DNA from 2 places in the Streptomyces sp. NPDC088810 genome. Region 1 is predicted to be linked to the other one. Evidence: riboswitches for the same ligand, from Rfam matches in the RefSeq annotation. Region 1 holds a riboswitch; the other holds the start of a gene.

Region 1 (4,198 bases):
CGGCCGGCCGCGCCCGGCCCGACGACCTTGGAGAACTTCGCCGCCAGGCGCAGCCCGCACTCCTCGGCCTCCCACTCGGCCTCGGCCGCCGCCGCGGCGGGCGAGCGGGTGGCCATGGCCGCCACCCGGTCCCAGGGGACGTCGTCCTCGGCGCGGGACAGCAGCCGGCGGGCGGCGGCGGGCAGTCCGGCCGGGTAGTGCACGTCCAGCGTGCCGTAGTGGATGTGGCCGATCTCGTGCCCGGCGATGACGAACTTGTGCGGGTCCGGGGCGCGTTCCTCGACCACGACGATGTAGTCCTCGTCCCGTGCCAGGGTGATCCCGGAGACGTCGAGGCCCGGCGGGAAGGCGACGAACTTGAGCCGGACCGGGCGGTCCAGCTGGGGACTGAGCGTGGCGCACAGCGCGTGCAGGAAGGCCTCCGGCCCGGTCGGCGGGGTGAGGCCGCGGACGGTGTCGCGTACGAGCCGGTCGAGGAAGCGCCTCGGGGACCTCGGGTGCTTGGAGGGGGCCGCCGGCCGAGGACGCCTGGCCGGCTTCGGGGCCCCGGCGGTCGGTTCAGGCACGCCCGGTGCCCTCCGCCCGCTCGGAGGCAATGATCATCTCGGCCAGGTCGGCGAGGGTGGCGAGCTGCCGGGCGTTCATCTGCGGGGCCCGGGCGGCCAGTCGTACCAGCCCGCTCTCGCGCAGCCGCAACAGCGGGTCCGCCTCGGCCTCCAGGGCCTGCAGCACCGGTTGCAGCGCCTCGTGCAGCGCCTCCGGCTCGTCCGCCGTGAAGAAGCCCGCGGGCAGGCCGAAGAAGCGGCGCAGCCGGTCGGCGTGTTCCAGGCTCGGCATCCCGCTCTTGCGCCACTCGCTCAGCCACTGCCGGCTGGTTCCGGCGATCCGGGCCAGCTCGTCCAGCGAGTACCGCTTGCCGTCCGGGCGGCGCCGGCTCTCACGGATGAAGTCCAGCCGCTGGCGCACGCGTTGGGCCAGGCAGGCCTCGGGGGCCCGGCCGCCGGAGAGCAGTTCGACGACGACGCCCACGGGGATGCCGGTGCGGTAGGAGAGGCCGGCCACGTCGAGGGCCTCCGGCAGTCGTCCGGGGCGGCCGGTCAACTCGCCGAGCCGGTCCAGGACATCGGCCAGCGAGGCGTAGGCGTCACTCACCGAGGTCCCCCCTGGGCGTGTCATCCGTTCGGTGGCTGGGCTGACGCGAGGCTACCCGTTCGCCCGTTCGGCGACCAGACGTGACAACGCTCCCTGCCTAATAACGCAGCTATCGTTGACAGTTAGGGGCGCCGTGGGTGAGGATCACTGCACGGAGAGCAAGATCCGACCCGCCCCGGGTGCCGCCTATGGGGGAGCGGCACCCGGGGTGTTTCTTGTCCGCCCTCTCCTCGAGGAAGGTCCAGGCACCATGGCGCAGCCCGTCGTGCTCCTCGGGGCCGGCCGCCGGGAGACGTGCGACGAGTTCCCGCTGGCCCGGATCGCCGCGCTCCGCCCGGTCGTCCTGGTCGACCCGGACCCGCCCGCCTGGGCGCGCCCGTACCTCTCGGCGCACCTCGCGGCCGACCCGGCCCGGGAGACCCAGGCGGCGGAGGCGGTCCTGGCCCACACGGCCGGGCATCCGGTCGCCGGCGTCCTGACCTGGTCCACCGAGCACCTGGCCGCCGCCGCGCGGATCACCGGCCGGCTGGGCTTACCGGGCCTGCCGTACGAGACGGCCGCGGCCTGCGCCGACCCGGTGGCGTTACAGGCCCTGCTCCTGCGGCACCGGCTGCCGACGGCCGGCCCCGGTGACCCGGAGCAGACGCCCGACCCGCTGGTGTCCGCCGAGACGGTGGTCCTGGACGACGAGGTCCGCATCGTCGCCCTCACCCGTACGACCCCGGGCCCGCCGCCCGCCCGTGTCGCGCTGCGGCACTGCGTCCACGCCCACGACGGCCTCCTGCACAACCGTTTCCTGCGCCAGTGCGTCGAGCGGACCGTCCGCGCCCTGGGCCTGGCCCACACGGTCGCGCACGTCACCCTCCGGCTGACGGCCCGCGGCCCCCGCGTCCTCGACGTCGCCCCGCACCTCCCCGGCGACCTGATCCCGCTGCTCGTGGAACGCGCCACCGGTGTCGACCTGGCCGCCGCCGCGGCCGCCCTCGCCACCGGCCGGCACCCCGAACTGACCCCCACCCGCCAGCGTGCCGCCGCCGTCCAGTTCGCCTACCCGACCGTGACCGGCCGCCTGACCCACCTCCGCCTGGACCCCGCCGCCGACCACGACCCGGCCGCCGACCGCATGCTCCTCACCCACCGCCCAGGCGCCCCGGTGACGGCGGCCCCGCACGCGAACACCGGCGACCGCCTGGCCCACTGGGTGGTCACGGCCGACAACCCCACGGACTGCGAAACGGCCCTGCGCCGCCTGGCCCGCCACCTGACGGCAACGGTCCTGCCGACGACCGACGTGTACGCGGCCTAGGCCCCGTCCACCGCCCCCCGGCCCGTGACCCCAATCACCGCCCCCCTGTGCCCACAGCCACCCCTCGGCCTCCGCGGGGCGGCCGGTAAAGTGGCGGGGTCGTCATCACACCCGTACGGGGGGAAGCCGGTGTAATTCCGGCGCTGACCCGCAACCGTGTGCCGCCGGAAGGGGCGGTGAGCCGGACTGCCCCGGGCGGGACGTTGACCGGCTCGCGTGCGCCGGCGGTCCGCCGCGCACGGCACCGTCGAGGTCTACGGAGCCGAGCCGCCCGGGGTGTCTCCCGTGCGCTGCCCGGCTCCCCACAGGAGAGGCAGTCGCCGACCATGAACGTCCGCCGCAGTGCCGCGGCTCTCGCCGCCGTAGGCGTGCTGGCCGCCGCCGCGCCCGCCACGGCCGCCGACCCGTCCCCGTCCGCGCCGCCGAAGGCGACGGTCCCGCACGGCCTGTACGGCAAGAGCGACCCGACGTACGACGGCGTGTGGCGGCAGTCGCTCACGCTGCTCGCCCAGCGCACCCTCGGCTACCGGCCCGCCCCCGCGGCCGTGGACTGGCTCGGCGGGCAGCAGTGCGCGAACGGCTCCTTCGCCGCCTTCCGCGCCGACACCGCCAAGCCCTGCGACGGCAAGACCAAGTCCGACACCAACAGCACGGCCGCCGCCGTCCAGGCCCTGGCCGCGACCGGCGGACACGGCGGTGCCGTCGGCAAGGCCGTGAACTGGCTGAAGTCCGTGCAGAACAAGGACGGCGGCTGGGGTTACTACCCGGGCGGCTCCAGCGACGCCAACTCCACCTCCGTCGTCATCGGCGCGCTCACCGCGGCCGGCACCGACCCGGCGAGCGTCCACACGTCCGGCAAGTCGCCGTACGACGCGCTGCCCGCCTGGTCCATCCCCTGCGACCAGGACGGCGGCGGCGCCCTCGCCTACCAGCCGGACAAGAAGGGCAAGCTGCTCGCCAACGCGGACGCGACGGCGGCCGGCGTGCTGGGCGCGCTCGGCAAGGGGTTCGCGGCGGAGGCCGGCAAGTCCCCGGCGCAGGACGCCTGCGCGGAGGCCGACCACCCCACCCGCGAGCAGGTCGCCGACAACGCCGGCGCGTACCTGGCGACGACCCTCGCGAAGACCGGGCACCTCCGGTCGACCCTGCCCGGCGCCAAGGACCAGCCGGACTACGGCAACACCGCGGACGCCGTCGTCGCGCTCGCCGCGGACGGCCGGACCGAGCCGGCGAAGAAGGCGTACGCCTGGCTGGAGAAGAACGCCGGCCCGTGGGCGGTGCAGAGCGGCCCGGCCGCGTACGCCCAGCTCATCCTCGCCGCCCACGCGATCGGCGAGCAGCCGGGCGACTTCAACGGCACCAGCCTGGTCAGCTCCCTCAACGCGCTCGGCCCGGCCCCGTACATGGACTCCGCCACGGGGCACTCGGAGAGCACGGAGAAGTCCGACGACTCGAACACCGGTGTCTGGTGGATCGTCGGCGTCGGGCTCGTCGCCGGCATCGGTATCGGCTTCCTGCTGAGCGGCCGGAAGAAGCGCCGGCCGTGACCGTCGTCCGCCGTGCCGTGCCGGTGCTCGCCGCCGGGCTCGCCGCGCTGCTACTCCTCGCCTCCGCCGGGCCGGCCGGGGCCGCCGGCTACCGCTACTGGTCCTTCTGGGAGCGCGCCGGCGGGCACTGGACGTACGCCACCCAGGGGCCGGCGACCGTCCGCCCCGACGACGGCGCGGTGCAGGGCTTCCG
Region 2 (4,198 bases), on a different contig from region 1:
GGCGCCCGCCTCGGCGAGCGGGGCGGTGCGCTCCGGGGTCCGGTTCCAGACCCGGACCTGCATCCCCTGGTCGAGGAGGCGACCGGCCAGGCCGGCGCCCATCGTGCCGAGACCGAGGACGGCGACGGGGCCGCGCACGGGGGGAGTCAAGACGCCACCCCCTTGGTCTCCTTGATCACACGGAACCGCATGGACTGCCGCTGGTCGACGAACTGGCGCAGCGGGGCCACCAACTCCTGGTGCTCCGCGCTCTGCTGCCAGGCGAAGAAGTCCTCGGCGGTCCGCCATTCGCTGGTGATCACCCACTGGCGGGAGTCGTCGACGGGTTCGCCGAGCCGCTCGATGATGTGTCCGGGGGTGCTGGACACGGACTTCCGGAGCTGCTCGTACAGATCCAGGAATCCCTGTTCGCCGCCCTCGATCACGCGGACCGCGAAAACCACGCTCAGCTTGTCGGCCGATCGGCCGTTGTCGTTGGCGCCCATGTCTCCTCCTGAGTGAGAGCCGGACGGACACGACACCAACGGACTCATGTCCCTCGGACGGCTGCAACTCCGAACGGGGGACGGCCCAGTGGGGACAAGGGGTGCACGCTGCGTCATTAGTCATATCGGGTGACTGACGGCCCGACGCGCGTGGTCCGCGCAGGGTCCCGGCCATGACACGGAGCCGGGGTACACGATCAGGGGAACTGACGTGCACTCGCCGCGCTGGCTCTCCCGCTCGGCGACGCCACCCGGCAGGCGCGGTGGGCGCTGCCGTGCCGGCCGACGTCACGAGTCCTAGGTCCAAGGCCTGATCGGCATGCGGCTGTTCTTGCTGTTAACGTGCACTTGCATCTCGTTCGCAATAATGTCGGAGGACGTTGGACATGGCGCTGTACACGCTCCCGGAGCTTCCGTACGACTACTCGGCGCTCGCACCGGTGATCAGCCCGGAGATCATCGAGCTGCACCACGACAAGCACCACGCGGCCTATGTGAAGGGCGCGAACGACACCGTGGAGCAGCTCGCCGAGGCACGGGACAAGGACGCCTGGGGGTCGATCAACGGCCTGGAGAAGAACCTGGCCTTCCATCTCTCCGGGCACATCCTGCACAGCATCTACTGGCAGAACATGACCGGTCCGAAGGACGGCGGTGGCGAGCCCCTAGCCGCCGACGGTGTCGGCGAGCTGGCCGAGGCCATCAAGGAGTCCTTCGGCTCCTTCGCCGCCTTCAGGACCCAGCTGTCCAAGGCCGCGGCCACCACGCAGGGTTCGGGCTGGGGCGTACTCGCCCACGAGCCGCTGAGCGGACGCCTGATCGTGGAGCAGGTCTACGACCACCAGGGCAACGTCGGCCAGGGCTCCACCCCGATCCTGGTCTTCGACGCCTGGGAGCACGCCTTCTACCTCCAGTACAAGAACCAGAAGGTGGACTTCATCGAGGCGATGTGGCAGGTCGTCAACTGGCAGGACGTGGCCCGTCGTTACGAGGCGGCCAAGTCCCGCACGGATCTGCTGCTGCTCGCCCCGTGACGCCGTAGTCCCGGAAGGGTCCTGCTCGTGATCGTCTTCTCACCGTTCACGGCAGGCGAGGGGCTCCCGCGGGAGCCCCTCCGAACGGCGGCCGGGTGACGGGCCGCCACCGGTGATGACATGATGACCGGCGACACAAGGCGACGGCGGTCCGAGGAAGCCGGTGCGAATCCGGCGCGGTCCCGCCACTGTGACCGGTGAGCGAGTCCCGGCAGGCCACCGCCCCCGAGCGGGGCGGGAAGGCGGGACGGGCGACGACCCGGGAGCCAGGAGACTCACGCGGTCGCCTCCTCAGGCGACACCGGGGCGGATCTCCCCGGGAGGGGAGCGGCGCGGTATGCCCGACAGGCCGACGGAAGAGACAGCGGGCGGACCGGTGCCGTGCCGGGTCGTCGTGTGCCGGGACTGCTGCTGTGGCAGCCCGAAGGTGACGGGTGATCACGCGGCGCAGACCGCGCGGTTGCGGGCGGAGGTGCCCGTGCGCATCTCCGACTGCCTCGACGTGTGCGACCAGGCCAACGTCATCGTCGTACAGCCCTCCGCGGCCGGCCGGGCCGCCGGCGCGCGACCGGTCTGGCTCGGGCTGGTCAACGACCCGGCCGCGACCGAGGACATCGTCACCTGGGTACGCGCCGGCGGTCCGGGCGTGGCGCCCCGGCCGGACATCCTCGACCTGTACGCCTTCACCCCACCGCGCCGGCGCGCGGAACCCTGAGCGGGACCAGTCGAATCGCGCCACCGCCGACCCACCGGGCACACGGCCGCCCACCCGGCACGAGAGGAAGATCACGCCGGTCGGAGGCGGTCTTGGCGGGGTGCCGGTCCCGCGGTACGGTCTGTCCGATATCGACGACGGCATGACGGAAGCCGGTGAGAATCCGGAACGGTCGCGCCACTGTGTGCGGGCCCCGCGAGGGTGCTCGCGAGTCAGACCCGGGGCCGTCGTCCTGTGCACCACCGAGATGGGACGCGAATTCCCAGAGGAGGTTCTGCCATGGCGCAGACCGTCGCCCCGCCGACAGCCACCACGCCCGCCGTCCCCGCCAAGCTGCCGCTGCAGGCGATAGCTCCCTGGGCGGTCTTCTTCGGCATCCTGATGCTGGTCCTGCTCTACTTCGTCGGCGCCGAGCAGGGCGCCACCTCCGTGTTCAACGGCACGGACGTCCACGAATGGGTGCACGACGCCCGCCATCTGCTCGGTTTCCCCTGCCACTGACGCGAGGGGACACCGCCCGCCCATGAATTCCGCAACCGTACGGAACCTCCTCGTACGGGGCATGCTCGCCGGCCTCGCGGCCGGCGTGCTCGCCCTGATCGCGGCCTATCTCCTCGGTGAGCCGAGCGTCGACAAGGCGATCGGCTTCGAGGAGGCCCACTCCCACGAGCACGAGGCGGAAGTCGTCTCGCGCTCCCTCCAGTCCACCGCGGGCCTCGCCACCGGCGTCCTCGTCTACGGGGTCGCCTTCGGCGGCATCGCCGCGCTCGCCTTCTGCTTCGCGCTCGGCCGGGTCGGCCGATTCGGCCCGCGCGCCACGGCACTGCTGCTGTCGGGCTGCGCGCTGCTCACCGTGTACGTCGTGCCGTTTTTGAAGTACCCGGCCAACCCGCCGTCGGTCGGCGACCCCGACACCATCGGCAAGCGGACCAGCCTGTACTTCCTGATGATGCTGCTCGGCGTCCTCCTGGCGGTCGCCGCGACCCTCCTCGGCAAACGCCTGGCGCCCGCGCTGGGCACCTGGTGGGCGACCGTGGCCGCGGTGGCCGCGTTCGCCGTCGCCGTCGGTCTGGCCTACGCGTTCCTGCCGGCCGTCAACGAGGTGCCGCAGGACTTCCCGGCCACCCTGCTGTGGCGGTTCCGGCTGTCCGCGTTGGCCATCCAGGCCGTCCTGTGGGGCGGATTCGGGCTCGCCTTCGGCGAGTTGGCCGAGCGGCTGCTGAACCCCCGGCCGGTCAGGGCCGAGAGCGCGCGAGCGGTTCCGGCCGCGCACTGACCTCTTCCGGACGACAGAGGGCCCTTCGGAACCAACCGGGGGCCCTCCGGCGTTCTCCGGACACCGACGCTCACCGGGCCCGCCCCGGCAGCGGCACGACACCCCCAGCCGCGCCGGGTGCCCGACCGCGGCTGTCTGCGCTGCACGGTGGCCGCGTCTGCTCCGCCGGCACCGCGCAGCGCGGGCCGGCAGACCCTAGTCCGCGTGCGGCGCCGCCAGCGGACGCCCCAGCCGCAGATTCCACCGCCCGGTCCGGCCGCTGAGTTCGGTCACGGTCAGCGGTGGCACATCGAGACGCCAGAAGAGCGCGGCAGACAGGTTCAGCGCCTCCACGACCGCGGCCCGCACCACCTCCGGTTCGACCACGGCGAGCGTACGACCCTCCACGGCTCGGGCGTCGGCGAGCCAGCGCGCGATCCGTCCGCACAGGTCCCGGACCGACTCGCCGCCATGGGGTGCGCAGGCGGGGTCGGTGAGCCAGCGCCCCACCGCCTCCGGCTCGGCGGCCCCCACCTCGTCCAGCGTGCGGCCCCGCCAGCGGCCCACATCCAGACCGGCCAGGTCCGCTGCCGGCACGCCGTCCAGACCCAGTGCCGCGGCCGTCTCACGACAGCGCACGCCGGGGGAGACCAGCACCCGCGCCGCGGAGGGCAGCGACCCGGCCGCCGAACGGGCCCGCGCCGCACCG

Evidence for each region. Region 1 has a riboswitch for cobalamin ahead of ACIP4Y_RS03655 (prenyltransferase/squalene oxidase repeat-containing protein). Riboswitches for the same ligand answer to the same signal wherever they lie in the genome.
Region 2: another riboswitch for cobalamin. It lies ahead of ACIP4Y_RS13685 ((2Fe-2S) ferredoxin domain-containing protein); the one in region 1 lies ahead of ACIP4Y_RS03655 (prenyltransferase/squalene oxidase repeat-containing protein).

The regions. Positions count from the first base shown of each region.
Region 1 is NZ_JBIVJQ010000001.1:804,196-808,393, reverse strand. It holds gene ACIP4Y_RS03670 (hypothetical protein) at 1-566, opposite strand, end outside; gene ACIP4Y_RS03665 (helix-turn-helix transcriptional regulator) at 559-1,152, opposite strand; gene ACIP4Y_RS03660 (hypothetical protein) at 1,403-2,458, shown strand; cobalamin riboswitch at 2,538-2,667, shown strand; gene ACIP4Y_RS03655 (prenyltransferase/squalene oxidase repeat-containing protein) at 2,785-4,005, shown strand; gene ACIP4Y_RS03650 (SCO2322 family protein) at 4,002-4,198, shown strand, end outside.
Region 2 is NZ_JBIVJQ010000003.1:632,092-636,289, forward strand. It holds gene ACIP4Y_RS13670 (NAD(P)-dependent oxidoreductase) at 1-150, opposite strand, end outside; gene ACIP4Y_RS13675 (antibiotic biosynthesis monooxygenase family protein) at 147-485, opposite strand; gene ACIP4Y_RS13680 (superoxide dismutase) at 872-1,519, shown strand; cobalamin riboswitch at 1,673-1,796, shown strand; gene ACIP4Y_RS13685 ((2Fe-2S) ferredoxin domain-containing protein) at 1,857-2,234, shown strand; cobalamin riboswitch at 2,336-2,477, shown strand; gene ACIP4Y_RS13690 (CbtB-domain containing protein) at 2,514-2,735, shown strand; gene ACIP4Y_RS13695 (CbtA family protein) at 2,758-3,510, shown strand; gene ACIP4Y_RS13700 (histidine phosphatase family protein) at 3,706-4,198, opposite strand, start outside.